DNA from 2 places in the Streptomyces sp. NPDC048182 genome. Region 1 is predicted to be linked to the other one. Evidence: predicted binding sites of a transcription regulator. Region 1 holds the regulator's gene; the other holds the start of a gene.
The links. The regulator HspR, encoded in region 1, represses chaperone genes until heat shock. The targets are predictions, from matches to a motif close to TTGAGNNNNNNNNNCTCAA.
Positions count from the first base shown of each region.

Region 1 (9,238 bases):
GCGTGCGGAGCGCCGTCGTCCCGGCCGCGTCCGATCCTGAATCCAGCCACGCCTTCGAACGTACCTGGTCCCGGAGAGCGGGGTGCGGGGCCGGGACCGCAGAAGGGGCCTTTGCGGCCGAGCTGTGACATCCCCTAAGGGGCCCCGAAGAGCCCCTTAGGGGACCACGGCGCTACTTCACCGGCTCCGGCGTCGGCTCGCTCTCCGTCTCCGGCTCGCCCGCCGGGCCGGCCGGGGTCCTGACCGAGTCCAGGAGGAGCTGGGCGACGTCCACGACCTGGATGGACTCCTTGGCCTGGCCGTCGTTCTTCTTGCCGTTCACCGAGTCCGTGAGCATGACCAGGCAGAACGGGCAGGCCGTGGAGACGATGTCCGGGTTGACGGACAGGGCCTCGTCCACGCGCTCGTTGTTGATGCGCTTGCCGATCCGCTCCTCCATCCACATCCGGGCGCCGCCGGCACCGCAGCAGAAGCCGCGTTCCTTGTGCCGGTGCATCTCCTCGTTGCGGACGCCGGGGACGGCGGCGATGATCTCGCGCGGGGGCGTGTAGATCTTGTTGTGCCGGCCCAGGTAGCAGGGGTCGTGGTAGGTGATGATGCCCTCGACCGGGGTGACCGGGACCAGCTTGCCCTCGTCCACCAGGTGCTGGAGCAGCTGGGTGTGGTGGATGACCTCGTAGTCGCCGCCGAGCTGCGGGTACTCGTTGCCGAGCGTGTTGAGGCAGTGCGGGCAGGTGGCGACGATCTTCTTGGCCGACTTCGGCTTCGCCGACTCGGGGACCACCTTGCCGTCCTCGTCCATCTCCTCGCCGAAGGCGGCGTTGAGGGACATGACGTTCTCCATGCCCAGCTCCTGGAAGAGCGGCTCGTTGCCGAGGCGGCGGGCGGAGTCGCCGGTGCACTTCTCGTCGCCGCCCATGATGGCGAACTTGACGCCGGCCATGTGGAGCAGCTCCGCGAAGGCCTTCGTGGTCTTCTTGGCCCGGTCCTCCAGGGCGCCGGCGCAGCCGACCCAGTACAGGTACTCGACCTCGGTGAGGTCCTCGATGTCCCTGCCGACGACCGGGACCTCGAAGTCGACCTCCTTGAGCCACTCCAGGCGCTGCTTCTTGGCCAGGCCCCAGGGGTTGCCCTTCTTCTCCAGGTTCTTGAGCATCGTGCCCGCCTCGGAGGGGAAGGCCGACTCGATCATCACCTGGTAGCGGCGCATGTCGACGATGTGGTCGACGTGCTCGATGTCCACCGGGCACTGCTCGACGCAGGCGCCGCAGGTGGTGCAGGACCACAGGACGTCCGGGTCGATGACGCCGTTCTCTTCCGCGGTGCCGATGAGGGGGCGCTCGGCCTCGGCGAGGGCGGCGGCGGGCACGTCCGCCAGCTGCTCCGCGGACGCCTTCTCCTCGCCCTCCATCGTCTTGCCGCCGCCGGCCAGCAGGTACGGGGCCTTGGCGTGCGCGTTGTCGCGCAGCGACATGATCAGCAGCTTGGGGGAGAGCGGCTTGCCGGTGTTCCAGGCGGGGCACTGCGACTGGCAGCGCCCGCACTCGGTGCAGGTGGAGAAGTCCAGCAGGCCCTTCCAGGAGAACTGCTCGACCTGGGAGACGCCGAAGACGTCGTCGTCGCCGGGGTCGGTGAAGTCGATCGGCTCGCCGCCGCTGGTCATCGGCAGCAGGCCGCCGAGCGAGGTCTCGCCGGTGGCGTTGCGCTTGAAGAAGATGTTCGGGAAGGCCAGGAAGCGGTGCCAGGCCACGCCCATGTCGGTCTTCAGCGCGACCGTGATCATCCAGATGAAGGAGGTCGCGATCTTCACGCCGGCGAAGAGGTAGGTGAGGTTCTGCAGCGTGGAGAGGTCCATGCCACGGAACCAGGCGACGAAGGGGTACGAGAGGAAGAACGACGCCTCGTAGCCGTCCACGTGGTGCTGGGCGCCCTCCAGGGCGTGCAGCGTGAAGATGCAGACGCCGACGATGAGGATGACGGTCTCGACGAAGTACGCCTGGCCGAAGTTGGAGCCGGCGAAGCGGGACTTGCGGCCCGGCCTGCTGGGCTTGCTCAGCTGCCGGATGGCGATGAGCACCAGGATGCCGAGGACCGTCATGGTGCCGATGAACTCGACGAAGACGTTGTAGGGGGCCCAGTCGCCGAGGATCGGCAGCAGCCAGTCGGCCTGGAAGAGCTGCCCGACGGCGTTGACGATGGTCAGCAGGAGGGTGAAGAAGCCGATCGCCACGAACCAGTGCGCGACGCCGACGATGCCCCAGCGGTTCATGCGGGTGTGGCCGAGGAACTCCTTGGCCACGGTGAGGGTGCGCTGCGCCGGGGCGTCGGTCCGTGTCCCGGCCGGCACCGGCTGACCCAGCCGCATGAAGTTGTAGATCTGCAGGACGGCGCGGGCGAAGAGGGCCGTGCCGACCACGATCAGGACCAGCGACACGATGATCGCGGCGAGTTGCATGAGGGCTCCTCGGGCCTGCGAGGCGAGATTACTAAGCGGTAACTTACCCAGTCTGTCCGAGCGTACCCGCATCCACCGCCGCACTGTAGCCAGGGCCCCGGTGATCTGCGTCGCTGAGGCAACCCTGACCGGCGGGGGCCGGTGCGGGCGGCTGCGCCACGCCGGGCGAGGTCGGGTCGTTCTTCGCACAAGGTGACATTCGGCCGGATCGGGTCATTCTAGGCCGGTCGGCCGGATTGCGAACCCGGCGTCTCGGGTATGCGACCGTCCGGGTGCCGTCGATCCCGGCCCCGCCCCCTCGGAAAGCACCTGTTCACGGCCCCGTTGCGCGTAAGGAACGGATAAGAGTTGAGCCGACTCGACTCAGCTCGGTTGACCTGGCGGCCGACGTCGTGCACAGTTGAGCCTGTTCCACTCAAGTCAGCTGGAGGTACATCACCATGGCACGTGCGGTCGGCATCGACCTGGGCACGACTAACTCCGTCGTCAGCGTTCTGGAGGGCGGCGAGCCCACCGTCATCACCAACGCCGAGGGCGCCAGGACCACGCCGTCCGTCGTCGCCTTCGCCAAGAACGGCGAGGTGCTCGTCGGCGAGGTGGCCAAGCGCCAGGCGGTCACGAACGTCGACAGGACCATCCGGTCGGTCAAGCGCCACATGGGCACCGACTGGAAGATCAACCTCGACGGCAAGGACTTCAACCCCCAGCAGATCAGCGCCTTCGTGCTGCAGAAGCTGAAGCGGGACGCGGAGTCCTACCTGGGCGAGAAGGTGACCGACGCGGTCATCACCGTCCCGGCGTACTTCAACGACGCCGAGCGCCAGGCCACCAAGGAGGCCGGCGAGATCGCGGGCCTCAACGTCCTGCGCATCGTCAACGAGCCGACCGCCGCCGCGCTGGCGTACGGCCTCGACAAGGACGAGCAGATCATCCTGGTCTTCGACCTCGGTGGCGGCACCTTCGACGTGTCGCTCCTGGAGATCGGCGACGGCGTCGTCGAGGTGAAGGCCACCAACGGCGACAACCACCTCGGTGGTGACGACTGGGACCAGCGCGTCGTCGACTACCTGGTCAAGCAGTTCCAGTCCGGCCACGGCGTGGACCTCGGCAAGGACAAGATGGCCCTCCAGCGCCTCCGCGAGGCCGCCGAGAAGGCCAAGATCGAGCTGTCCTCCTCCACCGAGACCTCGATCAACCTGCCCTACATCACGGCCTCCGCCGAGGGCCCGCTGCACCTGGACGAGAAGCTCACCCGCGCCCAGTTCCAGCAGCTGACGGCCGACCTCCTGGAGCGCTGCAAGACGCCGTTCCACAACGTCATCAAGGACGCCGGCATCCAGCTGTCCGAGATCGACCACGTGGTCCTCGTCGGCGGCTCGACCCGCATGCCCGCCGTCGCCGACCTGGTCAAGGAGCTGACCGGCGGCAAGGACGCCAACAAGGGCGTCAACCCGGACGAGGTCGTCGCCATCGGCGCCGCCCTGCAGGCCGGTGTCCTCAAGGGCGAGGTCAAGGACGTCCTGCTGCTCGACGTCACCCCGCTGTCCCTCGGCATCGAGACCAAGGGCGGCATCATGACCAAGCTGATCGAGCGGAACACGACGATCCCGACCAAGCGCTCGGAGATCTTCACCACCGCCGAGGACAACCAGCCCTCCGTGCAGATCCAGGTCTACCAGGGCGAGCGCGAGATCGCGGCGTACAACAAGAAGCTCGGGATGTTCGAGCTGACCGGTCTGCCGCCGGCGCCGCGCGGCGTCCCGCAGATCGAGGTCGCCTTCGACATCGACGCCAACGGCATCATGCACGTGACCGCGAAGGACCTGGGCACGGGCAAGGAGCAGAAGATGACCGTCACCGGCGGCTCCTCGCTGCCGAAGGACGAGGTCGACCGGATGCGCTCCGAGGCCGAGCAGTACGCGGAGGAGGACCACCGCCGCCGCGAGGCCGCCGAGTCCCGCAACCAGGGCGAGCAGCTCGTCTACCAGACGGAGAAGTTCCTCAAGGACAACGAGGACAAGGTCCCCGGCGAGATCAAGACGGAGGTGGAGGAGGCGGTCACCGAGCTGAAGGAGAAGCTCAAGGGCGAGGACACCGCCGAGATCCGCACCGCCACCGAGAAGGTCGCCGCCGTCTCGCAGAAGCTGGGCCAGGCCATGTACGCCGACGCCCAGGGCGCGCAGGCCGCCGGCGGCGAGGCCCCGGGTGCCGGCGCGGACGCCGGTGCCGAGCAGGGCAAGGCCGACGACGACGTGGTCGACGCCGAGATCGTGGACGACGAGCGCAAGGACGGTGCCGCGTGACGGAGGAGGCCCCGGGCTTCGAGGAGAAGCCCGACGTCCCCTCCGGCGCCACCCCTGACGACGCCGAGCCGAAGGCCGCCGCCCCCTCCTCGGAGGAGGCCGCGGCCCCGGCCGGGGACGCGAGCGACGAGAACGCGGGCCTGGTGGCCCAGCTGGACCAGGTGCGCACGGCGCTCGGCGAGCGCACGACGGACCTCCAGCGGCTCCAGGCCGAGTACCAGAACTACCGCCGCCGGGTGGAGCGCGACCGCATCGCGGTCAAGGAGGTCGCCATCGCGAACACCTTGACCGAGCTGCTGCCCGTGCTCGACGACATCGGTCGCGCGCGGGAGCACGGCGAGCTGGTCGGCGGTTTCAAGTCCGTCGCCGAGTCGCTGGAGACCGTCGCGGCCAAGCTGGGCCTCCAGCAGTTCGGCAAGGAGGGCGAGCCCTTCGACCCGACGGTCCACGAGGCCCTGATGCACTCCTACGCCCCGGACGTCACCGAGACCACGTGCGTGGCGATTCTCCAGCCCGGGTACCGGATCGGCGAGCGCACCATCCGCCCCGCGCGGGTGGCCGTGGCCGAACCGCAGCCCGGCGCGCAGACCGTCAAGCCGGCCGAGGAGGCGCCCGCCGCCGAGGCGGCGGCGGAGGACAAGGAGAGCGGTGGCCCGGAGGAGGGCTGACGTCGACAGGCACACGTACGCAGGAGAGGAGGGACGTCGGGGATGAGCACCAAGGACTTCATCGAGAAGGACTACTACAAGGTCCTCGGCGTCCCCAAGGACGCCACCGAGGCCGAGATCAAGAAGGCGTACCGGAAGCTCGCCCGCGAGTTCCATCCGGACGCCAACAAGGGCAACGCCCGGGCGGAGGAGCGGTTCAAGGAGGTCTCCGAGGCGAACGACGTCCTCGGTGACCCCAAGAAGCGCAAGGAGTACGACGAGGCGCGCGCCCTCTTCGGCAGCGGGGGCTTCCGCCCCGGCCCTGGCGCGGGCGGCGGCGGCACCACCTTCAACTTCGACCTGGGCGACCTCTTCGGGGGCGGCGCCCAGAGCGGCGGCGGGGCCGGCGGCTTCGGCGGCGGTCTGGGCGACGTCTTCGGGGGCCTGTTCAACCGCACCGGCGCCGGTGGCGCCGGCGGCGGCACGCGGACCCAGCCGCGGCGCGGCCAGGACATCGAGTCCGAGGTCACGCTCAGCTTCACGGAGGCCATCGAGGGCGCCACGGTGCCGCTGCGGATGTCCTCCCAGGCGCCCTGCAAGGCCTGCTCGGGCACCGGCGACAAGAACGGCACGCCGCGTGTGTGCCCGACCTGCGTCGGCACCGGGCAGGTCGCCCGGGGCTCGGGCGGCGGCTTCTCGCTGACCGACCCGTGCCCGGACTGCAAGGGCCGCGGCCTGATCGCGGAGGATCCCTGCGAGGTCTGCAAGGGCTCCGGGCGGGCCAAGTCCTCGCGCACCATGCAGGTGCGCATCCCGGCCGGGGTCTCCGACGGGCAGCGCATCCGGCTGCGCGGCAAGGGCACCCCGGGCGAGCGGGGCGGTCCGGCGGGCGACCTCTATGTGGTCGTGCACGTCAAGGAGCACTCCGTCTTCGGCCGCCGGGGCGACAACCTCACGGTCACCGTCCCGGTCACCTATCCCGAGGCGGCCCTCGGCGGCGAGATCCGGGTGCCCACCCTGGGCGGGCCCCCGGTCACGCTGAAGCTGCCGGCGGGCACGCCCAACGGCCGCACCATGCGGGCGCGGGGCAAGGGCGCGGTCCGCAAGGACGGCACCCGGGGCGACCTCCTGGTCACCGTCGAGGTGAGTGTTCCGGGGGACCTGACGGGGAAGGCTCGTGACGCCCTGGAGGCGTATCGCGAGGCGACCGCGGACGAGGATCCGCGGGCGGAGCTGTTCCAGGCCGCGAAGGGAGCATGAGGAGATGGACGGTCGTCGGCGCAACCCGTACGAACTGACCGAGGAGACCCCGGTCTACGTCATCTCGGTGGCGGCCCAGCTCTCCGGGCTGCACCCGCAGACCCTGCGCCAGTACGACCGTCTCGGCCTGGTCTCCCCGGACCGCACCGCCGGCCGGGGCCGGCGCTACTCGGCCCGCGACATCGAACTGCTCCGTCAGGTGCAGCAGTTGTCGCAGGACGAGGGCATCAACCTGGCCGGCATCAAGCGCATCATCGAGCTGGAGAACCAGGTCGCGGCGCTCCAGTCCCGGGTGGCGGAGCTGTCCGACGCGCTGGAGGGCGCGGCGAGCGCGATGCGCCAGCGCGAGGCGGCGGTGCACGCCTCCTACCGGCGCGACCTGGTGCCCTACCAGGAGGTGCAGCAGACCAGCGCGTTGGTGGTCTGGCGGCCGGCGCGCAAGCAGCCGCCGGAGTGAGACCGTCCTCATCGGAGCGGTGGGGGGGGGGGGGGGGGGGGGGGGGGGGCGGCGGGGGGGGGGGGGCCCCCCCCGCGGGGGGGGGGGGGGGGGGGGCCCCCCCACCCCCCCCCCCCCCCCCCCCCACCGCGTTCGGCTGGTGGACGGGGTGTGAAGCACCTCGGCAGGACCGTGGCAGGCGATTCCGCTCCGTCTTCACACCCGTTGCGGACCGTGGTGTTGCCATCTCGTTAAGTGGTTCCGCTTGACGCTGGTCCCGCCGCCGCGTTGGCTTTTCAGTCACCAGGGCCGGATCCGGCCCCGCGTCCGGAAGGCACCACAAGTGAGCTCCTGCATGCGCCGTATCGCCCTCTCCCTGGCCGCGGCGACGATGACCGTGCCCTTGGCCGCGTGCGGTGTGCTCGACGGGTCCGGCGGGGACGACGCGCGCCCCACCAAGGGCGACGACCTCACGGTGGGCCTGCTGCTGCCGGAGAAGGCCAACACCCGCTATGAGCAGTTCGACCACCCCTTCTTCAAGGCCAAGGTCGCCGAGCTGACCAACAAGCGCGGCCGGGTCGAGTACGCCAACGCCGAGGCGAGCGCGTCGCAGCAGGCCGAGCAGCTCCAGCAGATGGTGGACGACAAGGTCGACGTCATCGTCCTGGACGCGGTCGACGCGCACGGCATCGCGAGCGGCGTGCAGAAGGCCAAGGACGCCGGCATCCCGGTCATCGCCTACGACCGGCTGGCCGAGGGCCCGATCGACGCCTACGTCTCCTTCGACAACGAGCTGGTCGGCGAGGTGCAGGGCCGCTCGCTCCTCGCGGCGCTCGGGAAGGAGGTCGCGCCCTCGGACAAGATCGTCATGATGAACGGCTCGTCCACCGACCCCAACGCCAAGCAGTTCAAGGAGGGCGCGCTGTCCGAGCTGAACGGCAAGGTGACCGTCGCGGAGTCGTACGACACCAAGGACTGGAAGCCGGAGAACGCCCAGGCGAACATGGCCGAGGCGATCAAGGCGATCGGCAAGGACGACATCGCCGCCGTCTACTCCGCCAACGACGGCATGGCGGGCGGCGTCATCAAGGCCCTGACGGCGGCCGGCGTCACCGACCTGCCGCCGGTCACCGGGCAGGACGCGGAACTGCCCGCGGTGCAGCGGATCGTCACCGGCGAGCAGTACATGAGCGTGTACAAGTCCTACCCGCAGGAGGCGGAGCGGGCCGCGGAGATGGCGGTGGCCCGGGTGCAGGGACGCGACATCCAGTTCGACGCGCTCGCCCGCGACCACGTCGACAGCCCCACCACCCAGAACGTCCCCGCGCAGCTGGTGCCGGTGGTCGCGCTGACCAAGGACAACATCGCCAAGACCGTCGTCGCCGACGGTTTCTACAAGCTCTCCGACATCTGCACCGCGCAGTACGCGGCGGCCTGCGGGAAGATCGGGCTGGGCTAGGGCCTGTCTGGGGCCCGGGTCTCGGTGCCCCGGGCCCGGGGCCGTGTTGCGGAGCCGGTCCCGGCCGCGCATAGTTGCGCTGCGGAACGGGCCGGAACACGGGGGTGGGATGGGCGATGACCGGGCACGGGGCGGAGCAGCATCCCCATGGTGCGGACCGGCTGTGCGCGGACGGGGACCGGGTCTACTCCCGCGCGGTACGGCGCGGACGGGTGCCCCGCCGGGACGCCGAGCCGGTGCCCTGCCTCCTTGAGCTGGCGCTGCTGCACCCCGACCCCGACGACATGGACTGGCTGGTGCCGACCTCCCCGCAGGAGGTCATGACCCGGCTGCTGCGCGGCGTGCACGACGAGGTGAGCGCCAGTCAGCGCCGGGTGGGCTCGGCGGTGGAGGCCTTCGAGTGGTACGCGGGCCTCGGCCGGCAGCTCCAGGCGTCCGCCTCGGAGGGCACGGCGATCCGCGTCCTGGACGGCCTGGCCCGTATCCAGGCCGCGATGGACGAGGCGACGGAGGCGTGCGCGACGGAGGTGCTGACCGTCCAGCCCGGCGGCATCCGGCGCGAGCACGAGCTGTCGGAGGGGCTGCACCGGGCGCTGGCGCTGCGCGGGCGCGGGGTGCGGATGCGGGACCTGTACACGCACGTCGCCCGGCACGGACAGGGCCTGCTCACGTACCTGG
Region 1 covers NZ_JBIDAQ010000002.1:244,391-253,628, reverse strand. The annotation lists gene ACGFZL_RS04175 (Yip1 family protein) at 1-131, opposite strand, end outside; gene ACGFZL_RS04170 (heterodisulfide reductase-related iron-sulfur binding cluster) at 173-2,455, opposite strand; gene dnaK (molecular chaperone DnaK) at 2,896-4,758, shown strand; gene grpE (nucleotide exchange factor GrpE) at 4,755-5,426, shown strand; gene dnaJ (molecular chaperone DnaJ) at 5,469-6,665, shown strand; gene ACGFZL_RS04150 (heat shock protein transcriptional repressor HspR) at 6,670-7,122, shown strand; gene ACGFZL_RS04145 (substrate-binding domain-containing protein) at 7,457-8,560, shown strand; gene ACGFZL_RS04140 (LuxR C-terminal-related transcriptional regulator) at 8,677-9,238, shown strand, end outside.

Region 2 (9,238 bases), on a different contig from region 1:
AAGTCAAGACACTCTTTCGGGTTACGCGCCCCCGACTACTCCTCGTCCTCGTCGTCGTCCAGCCGCGCCAGCCACGTCGCCAGCCGCTCGACCGGCACCTCGAAGTCCGGGTTCAGGTCCACGAAGGCCCGCAACTGCTCGGCGAGCCACTCGAAGGTGACCTCCTCCTCGCCGCGCCGCTTCTCCAGCTCCTCGATGCCCCGGTCGGTGAAGTACACCTGCTTGCTCCTCTGCGATGTCCGAAAGGCCCATGTCCAAAAGGTCCATGTCCGAAAGGTCCAGGGTAGGCCGAGGGCCCGGCCCCCCGAGTCGCTGCGGACTCGGGGGCCGGGCCCTCGTAGTGCGGGGTTACGCCTCGTACACCTCGCGCACCAGCTGCTCCTGCTCCGCCTGGTGCCGCTTGGCCGAGCCGACCGCCGGGGAGGAGCTGTGCGGGCGCGAGATGCGCCGCAGCCGCTCGCCGTGCGGGACGTCGGCGCCGACCGCCAGGTCCAGGTGGTCGATCAGGTTGAGCGCGATGAAGGGCCACGCGCCCTGGTTCGCCGGCTCCTCCTGGGCCCACAGGTACTTCTCGGCGTTCGGGTACTTGGCGATCTCCGCCTGGATCTCCGCGCCCGGCAGCGGGTACAGCCGCTCGATGCGCAGGATCGCCGTGTCCGTCACGCCGCGCTTCTTCCGCTCCGCCTCCAGGTCGTAGTAGACCTTGCCGGCGCAGAAGACGACCTTCTTGACCGCGGCCGGGTCGACCGAGTCGTCGCCGATGACCGGGCGGAACTGGCCGGTGGTGAACTCCTCCGCCTTCGAGGCCGCCGCCTTCAGGCGCAGCATCGACTTCGGGGTGAAGACGACCAGCGGCTTGTGGTGCGGGTTGTGCACCTGCCACCGCAGGAGGTGGAAGTAGTTCGACGGCAGGGTCGGCATGGCGACCGTCATGTTGTTCTGCGCGCACAGCTGGAGGAAGCGCTCGACGCGGGCCGAGGAGTGGTCCGGGCCCTGGCCCTCGTAGCCGTGCGGCAGCAGCAGGGTGACGCCGGAGGTCTGGCCCCACTTCTGCTCGGCCGCCGAGATGTACTCGTCGACGATGGTCTGCGCGCCGTTGACGAAGTCGCCGAACTGCGCCTCCCACATCACCAGCGACTCCGGGCGGGCCAGCGAGTAGCCGTACTCGAAGCCCATCGCCGCGTACTCGGAGAGCAGGGAGTTGTAGACCGTGTACCGGGCCTGGTCCTCGGCCAGGTACAGCAGCGGCGTGAAGTCCTCGCCGGTGGCGCGGTCGATCAGCACCGCGTGGCGCTGGCCGAAGGTGCCGCGCTGGGAGTCCTGGCCGGCCAGCCGGACCGGCACGCCCTCCAGGAGGAGGGAGCCGACGGCCAGCGTCTCGCCCATGCCCCAGTCGATCGTGCCGTCCTCGACCATCGCCGCCCGGCGCTGCAGCTGCGGCAGCAGCCGCGGGTGCACGGTGACGTGGTCGGGGATGTTGACCTGGGACTCGGCGATCCGCTTGACGACCTCCGAGGAGACCGCCGTGTTCACCGCGACCGGGAACTCGGCCTGCGGGTCGGAGGAGGCCACCGAACCGGGCTGCGAGGTGGCCTCGCGGACCTCGGTGAAGACCTTCTCCAGCTGCCCCTGGTAGTCCTGGAGCGCCTGCTCGGCCTCCTCCAGGGTGATGTCGCCGCGACCGATGAGGGACTCGGTGTACAGCTTGCGCACCGAGCGCTTCTTGTCGATCAGGTCGTACATCAGCGGCTGGGTGAAGGCCGGGTTGTCCGACTCGTTGTGCCCGCGGCGGCGGTAGCAGATGAGGTCGATCACCACGTCCTTGTTGAACGCCTGGCGGAACTCGAAGGCGAGCCGCGCGACGCGGACCACGGCCTCCGGGTCGTCGCCGTTCACGTGGAAGATCGGGGCCTCGATCATGCGGGCCACGTCGGTGGCGTACATCGAGGAGCGCGAGGACTCGGGCGCCGCGGTGAAGCCGACCTGGTTGTTGATGACCACGTGGACCGTGCCGCCGGTGCGGTAGCCGCGCAGCTGCGACATGTTCAGGGTCTCGGCCACCACGCCCTGGCCCGCGAAGGCCGCGTCGCCGTGGATCGCCACCGGCAGCACGGTGAAGTCCGTGCCGCCCTTGTTGATGACGTCCTGCTTGGCGCGCGCGACGCCCTCCAGGATCGGGTCGACGGTCTCCAGGTGCGAGGGGTTGGCGCACAGGCTGACGGCGATCTGCTCGCCGTCCAGGCCGGTGAAGGTGCCCTCGGCGCCCAGGTGGTACTTCACGTCGCCGGAGCCGTGCATCGACTTCGGGTCGAGGTTGCCCTCGAACTCGCGGAAGATCTGCGCGTAGGACTTGCCGACGATGTTCGCCAGCACGTTCAGCCGGCCGCGGTGGGCCATGCCGACGACGACCTCGTCCAGGCGGGACTCGGCGGCCGAGTCCAGGACGGCGTCCAGGAGCGGGATGACGGACTCGCCGCCCTCCAGGGAGAACCGCTTCTGGCCGACGTACTTGGTCTGCAGGAAGGTCTCGAACGCCTCCGCCGCGTTCAGCCGGCGCAGGATGCGCAGCTGCTCCTCGCGCTCCGGCTTGGTGTGCGGGCGCTCCACGCGGTCCTGGATCCACTTGCGCTGCTTGGGGTCCTGGATGTGCATGAACTCGATGCCGGTGGTGCGGCAGTACGAGTCGCGCAGCACGCCGAGGATGTCGCGCAGCTTCATCATCGACTTGCCGGCGAAGCCGCCGACGGCGAACTCGCGCTCCAGGTCCCACAGGGTGAGCCCGTGCTCGGTGATGTCCAGGTCGGGGTGCTTGCGCTGCTGGTACTCCAGCGGGTCGGTGTCGGCCATGACGTGGCCGCGGACCCGGTAGGAGTGGATCAGCTCGAAGACACGGGCGGCCTTGGTGACGTCGTCGTCGTGGCTGGCGTCGATGTCCTTGAGCCAGCGGACCGGCTCGTACGGGATGCGCAGCGACTTGAAGATCTCGTCGTAGAACTCCTGCTCGCCGAGGAGCAGGTTGGCGACGACGCGCAGGAACTCGCCGGAGGCGGCGCCCTGGATGACCCGGTGGTCGTAGGTCGACGTGAGCGTCATGACCTTGGAGATGCCGAGCTTGTTCAGGGTGTCCTGGGAGGTGCCCTGGAACTCCGCCGGGTAGTCCATGGAGCCGACGCCCATGATGACCGACTGGCCGGGCATCAGGCGGGGCACGGAGTGCACGGTGCCCAGGCCGCCGGGGTTGGTCAGCGAGACGGTGACGCCGCTGAAGTCGTCCATCGTCAGCTTGCCGTCGCGGGCGCGGCGGACGATGTCCTCGTACGCCTGCCAGAACTCGAAGAAGTTGAGCGTCTCGGCCTTCTTGATGGCGGCCACGACGAGCTGGCGGTCGCCGTTGGGCTTCACCAGGTCGATGGCCAGGCCGAGGTTGACGTGCTCCGGCTTGACCAGGGTCGGCTTGCCGTCCTTCTGGCCGAAGGAGTGGTTCATCGTCGGCATGGCCTTGATGGCCTGCACCATCGCGTAGCCGATCAGGTGCGTGAAGGAGATCTTCCCGCCTCGGGCGCGCTTGAGGTGGTTGTTGATGACGATGCGGTTGTCGAACAGCAGCTTCACCGGGACGGCGCGCACGGAGGTGGCCGTGGGCAGTTCCAGGGAGGCGTTCATGTTCTTGGCGACCGCGGCGGCGGGGCCGCGCAGGGTGACCAGCTCGGGACCGGCGGGGGCCGAGTCCTCCTCGCCCTGCTTGCCGGCGGGGGCCTGCTTGGCCGGCGCGGGGCTCGCCTGCTTGGCGGCGGCCGGCTGCGCGGCCGGCTTCGCCGGCTGGGCGGCCGCGGCGGGCTTCGCGGGAGCGGCGGCGGGCTTCGCCGCGGGCTGCGACTGCGCGGGGGCGGCCTTGGGCGCAGTACCGGCCTGTGCGGGGCCGGACTGGGCGGGGGCGGCCTTGGCCGGGGCGGCCTGCTGGGGAGCCGGCTGCGAGGCGGCCTGCGGCTGCGCCGGGGCGGCCTGGGCGGGCGCCTGCGTCGGCTGCGCGGGGGCGGCCTGCTGCGCGTCCGGCGCGGCCGGGGCGGCGGGCGCGCCCGGCTTGTAGTCGGCGAAGAAGTCCCACCAGGCTCGGTCAACGGAGTTCGGGTCCTGGAGGTACTGCTGGTAGATCTCGTCGACGAGCCACTCATTGGGTCCGAACGCCGCGGCGGGGTTCTTGCCCGCTTGGTCGGCGTCGGTCGAGATGCTCGAGTTACTGGGGGACTGTGGCGACACGGCGGCAACCGCCCTCTTCCGCTTCACAAGGTGATGGACAGCGGGAATAAAGGCTACGCCTCTCCCAGGGGGGACGTCAGGCCGGGCCCGTCCATCGTCGCCTAAGTCACATCGCGAAGAGTGTTTCGGCTCACGAAATGACGGGAAACAAGCGTGGTTCCGCCGCGAACGGGAATCCGTGTGAACGAACTACGGCGACCGCAGGTCAACCCTGCGCGGCCGGGAGCCCCGGAAGGGTGATCAGGATCCGGCACCCCCGCTCGGACTCGGCCACCCCGATCCGCCCGCCGTGCAGATCCACCGCCCAGCGCGCGATGGCCAGGCCGAGACCCGTGCCCCCGTCGCTGCCCGGGCCGTGCGGCCGGGACACCGAGCCCCGGTTGAAGCGTTCGAACACCCGGCGCCACTCCGAACGCGGGATGCCCGGACCCTCGTCCATGACCTCCAGCTCCAGCGACTCCGGCTGCGCCCCGCGTCGCGCCCGCACCGTCACCCGGCCGTGCGCCGGGCTGTGCTTGACCGCGTTGTCGATGAGGTTGGCCACCACCTGGTGGATGCGCTCTGGGTCGGCGTGCGCGGTCAGCTCGGGCGGGGAGACGTCGAGGTGCAGGTGGACGTCGTTGCGGGTGTGGCCGCCGGACCCGGAGGCGAGGCCGGCCCGGGCGGTGGCGACCATGTTGGCCTCCTTGAGCACGCCCGACAGGTACGGCCACACCTCGAAGCGCCGCCTGCGCAGCGGGATGACGCCGTTGTCGAGGCGGGAGAGGTCGAGCAGCGTCTCCACCAGGCGGCCGAGCCGCTCGGTCTGCCGCAGCGCGGTGCGCATGGTCTCCGGGTCGGCCTCGGTGACGCCGTCCACGATGTTCTCGAGGACCGCGCGCAGGCCCGCGATGGGGGTGCGCAACTCGTGCGAGACGTTCGCCACCAGCTCCTTGCGCTGGAGGTCCTGGGCCTCCAGGTCGTCGGCCATGCGGTTGATGGTCTCGGCCAGGTCGCCCAGCTCGTCGCGGCGGCTCTCGCCGACCCGGCGGGTGTAGTCGCCGTGCGAGATGGAGCGGGCCACCGCGTTCATCTCGTCCAGCGGCGCGGTCAGCGAGTGCGCCACGAACTGCGTGATCAGCAGGGTGGCGATCATCGAGAAGACGGTGATGAAGCGCAGCTCCGTCTTGGTGTGCACCGCGATCACCGACAGGCCGGTGGTGATCAGCACCGAGGTGACGACCAGCGCGCCCAGCTTGGTCTTGATCGAGAACGGCCGCACGCGGCCCCAGGTGTCCCTGGGACCGCCGCCCGTCGGCTCCCCCCGGCCCAGGCTCATGGCGTCGGCGTCTCCAGCGCGTACCCGACGCCGTGCACCGTGCGGATCCGCTCGGCGCCGATCTTCCGGCGCAGCGCCTTGATGTGGCTGTCGACCGTGCGGGTGCCGGAGGCGTCCGCCCAGTCCCACACCTCGGCGAGCAGCTGCTCGCGGGAGAGGACCGCGCGCGGGGTGTTCGCCAGGCACACCAGGAGGTCGAACTCGGTCGGGGTGAGGTGGACGTCCTCGCTGCGCACCCGCACCCGGCGCTGCGCGTGGTCGATCTCCAGCTCGCCCAGGCGCAGGATGCCGCTGCGGGGCGTGGAGGCGGCCACGACGGCCCGCTCCACCCGGCGCAGCAGCACGTGCACCCGCGCGGCCAGCTCGCGCATCGAGAACGGCTTGGTCATGTAGTCGTCGGCGCCGACGCCGAGGCCGACCAGCATGTCCGTCTCGTCGTCGCGCGCGGTGAGCATCATCACCGGCACCGGGCGCTGGGCCTGCACGCGCCGGCAGACCTCCAGGCCGTCGAAGCCGGGCAGCATGATGTCGAGGATCAGCAGGTCGGGCTGCCACGCCTCGGCGGTGTCCACGGCGGAGGGGCCGTCGCCCGCCGTCTGCACCAGGAAGCCCTCGGCCCGCAGCCGGGTCGCGATGGCGTCCACGATCGTCTGGTCGTCCTCCACCACGAGCACCCGGCGCTGGGCGCCCTGGGTCGTTGCCGCCGTGCCGTTGTGGGAGGTCTGTGTCTGCTCCATCGCCCGCCCCTGAGGTGTGCTTACCGGGACCAGTGGGGTGGCCCCTCGTCTGCGCATGACTGCGATTGACGCTTGAATGACCGCGTCAGGGCAGCAGCGTACGGGGAGTCACCGCGCCTTTGCCATCCAGGACGTACGGCGACGTGGACGACGTCCGGAACGCCCCGGGCAACCGGGATCTCTTCGGTACGCACCTGCTGGAACCCGGCATTGCGCAACGTTCCTTCGAATTCCGGAGAGGGCCGGGCCGACCAGAGTGCGAGGACGCCGCCCGGGCTCAACACCCGTGCGCAGTCGGCCAGTCCGGCCGGTCCGTACAGCCCCGCGTTGCCCTCCGTCACCGTCCAGTCCGGGCCGTTGTCGATGTCCAGGCACAGGGCGTCGTATGTGGCGGACGTCTCATGGACGTGCCGCACCAGGTCCGCCTCGACGATCTCGGTGCGCGGGTCGGCCAGCGCGTCCGCGGAGAGGGCGGCGAGCGGCCCGGCGCGGTGCCAGTCGATCACGGCGGGCTCGCGCTCCACCACCGTGACGGGGCCCCAGAAGGGGTCGGCGGCGGCGTGCGCCAGGGAGAACCCGACGCCGAGGCCGCCGATGAGCAGGCGCGGCGCCCGGCGCCCGGCGAGGGCCCGCGCCGCCGCGTCGACCAGGAGCCGCTCCGAGCGGCCGTCGGAGGTGTCCATCAGGAAGGTGCCGTTGGCGATGATCTGGAGCAGGCCGCGGTGCCGGCGCAGGACGACCTCGCCGTACGGGCCCTCGCGGCGGTCGAGCACCTCGGGGGCGCCGGGATCGGACGGGTCGATGGGGGCGGGCATCGGCCCATCCTGGCATCCCGGGCGGGGGGAATGAGAGGCGTTTTGCAGGCGCTGACCTCCACGGCGGGGGTGACCCGGAGGTGATCGCTGAGAGCGAACGCCGGCGGGGGAACATTCACCGGCTCCCAAGCATTGAGTCGACGTAACTCAAGTTGACTGCTTAAGGGGAGATCATGGCTGCTGAGTCCGCTGCCTTCACACCGCTCACCCTGCCCGTGCTGCCGCTCGACGACGAAGTGGTGCTGCCCGGCATGGTCGTCCCCTTGGACCTGAGCGACTCCGAGGTGCGCGCCGCGGTGGAGGCCGCCCAGGCCGCCGCCCGGTCCGAGCCGGGCAAGCCGCGCGTGCTGCTGGTGCCGCGCGTGGACGGCACCTATGCCCGTACCGGCGTCCTCGGCACGATCGAGCAGGTCGGCAGGCTGGCCGACGGCGACCCCGGCGCGCTGATCCGGGGCCGCGGCCGGGTGCGCATCGGCGCCGGCACCACCGGACCCGGGGCCGCGCTGTGGGTGGAGGGCACCCAGGTCGACGAGACCGTGCCCGAGCCGCTGCCCGGACAGGTCACCGAGCTGGTCACCGAGTACAAGGCGCTGGCCACCGCGTGGCTGCGCAAGCGCGGCGCCTGGCAGGTCGTGGACCGCGTCCAGGCCATCGACGGCGTCTCCGCGCTCGCCGACAACTCCGGCTACTCGCCCTTCCTCACGATCGAGCAGAAGGTCGAGCTCCTGGAGACCGCCGACCCGGTCGCCCGCCTCAAGCTGGCCACCCAGCAGCTGCGCGACCACCTCGCCGAGCAGGACGTGGCCGAGACCATCGCCAAGGACGTCCAGGAGGGCGTCGACAAGCAGCAGCGCGACTTCCTGCTCCGCCGCCAGCTGGAGGCGGTCCGCAAGGAGCTGCGCGAGCTGAACGGCGAGAAGGAGGGCGAGGAGTCCGACGACTACCGCACCCGGGTGGAGGCCGCCGACCTGCCCGAGCAGGTCCGCGAGGCCGCGCTCAAGGAGGTCGACAAGCTGGAGCGGTCCTCCGACCAGTCGCCGGAGGGCTCCTGGATCCGCACCTGGCTGGACACCGTCCTGGAGCTGCCGTGGAACACGCGGACCGAGGACGCCTACGACATCCGGGGCGCCCAGGCCGTGCTGGACGCCGAGCACGCGGGCCTGGAGGACGTCAAGGAGCGCATCACCGAGTACCTCGCGGTGCGCAAGCGGCGCGGCGACCGGGGCCTCGGCGTGGTCGGCGGCCGGCGCGGCGGCGCGGTGCTCGCCCTGGTGGGCCCGCCCGGCGTGGGCAAGACCAGCCTCGGCGAGTCGGTGGCGCACGCGATGGGGCGGAAGTTCGTCCGGGTCGCCCTCGGCGGTGTCCGCGACGAGGCGGAGATCCGCGGCCACCGGCGCACCTACGTCGGCGCGCTGCCCGGCCGGATCGTCCGGGCGATCAAGGAGGCCGGCTCGATGAACCCGGTCGTCCTGCTCGACGAGATCGACAAGGTCGGCTCCGACTTCCGCGGCGACCCGGCCGCGGCCCTGCTCGAAGTGCTCGACCCGGCGCAGAACCACACCTTCCGCGACCACTACCTGGAGGTCGAACTCGACCTGTCCGACGTGGTCTTCCTCGCCACCGCCAACGTCCTGGAGGCCATCCCGGAGGCCCTGCTCGACCGCATGGAGCTGGTCCGCCTGGACGGCTATACCGAGGACGAGAAGGTCGTCATCGCCCGCGACCACCTGCTCCCGCGCCAGCTGGAGCGGGCCGGACTCGGCGCCGACGAGGTGACGCTGGCGGAGGGCGCGCTGCGCAAGCTGGCCGGCGAGTACACCCGCGAGGCCGGCGTGCGCACCCTGGAGCGGTCCGTCGCGCGGCTGCTGCGCAAGGTGGCCGCCCAGCACGAACTGGGGCAGCGGGAGCTGCCGTTCACCGTGACCGAGGCCGACCTGCGCGGCCTGATCGGCCGGCCGCACCACGTGCCCGAGTCCGCCCAGGACCCGGCCGAGCGGCGCACCGCGGTGCCCGGCGTGGCGACCGGGCTCGCGGTGACCGGCGCGGGCGGCGACGTGCTCTACGTGGAGGCGTCCCTGGCCGACCCGGAGACCGGCGCGGCCGGGCTGACC
Region 2 covers NZ_JBIDAQ010000012.1:138,977-148,214, reverse strand. The annotation lists gene ACGFZL_RS23115 (DUF6104 family protein) at 36-218, opposite strand; gene ACGFZL_RS23110 (multifunctional oxoglutarate decarboxylase/oxoglutarate dehydrogenase thiamine pyrophosphate-binding subunit/dihydrolipoyllysine-residue succinyltransferase subunit) at 349-4,257, opposite strand; gene ACGFZL_RS23105 (ATP-binding protein) at 4,463-5,575, opposite strand; gene ACGFZL_RS23100 (response regulator transcription factor) at 5,572-6,312, opposite strand; gene ACGFZL_RS23095 (spermidine synthase) at 6,333-7,127, opposite strand; gene lon (endopeptidase La) at 7,301-9,238, shown strand, end outside.
Region 2: the regulator HspR is predicted to act here: its motif matches at 7,260-7,278, upstream of lon (endopeptidase La).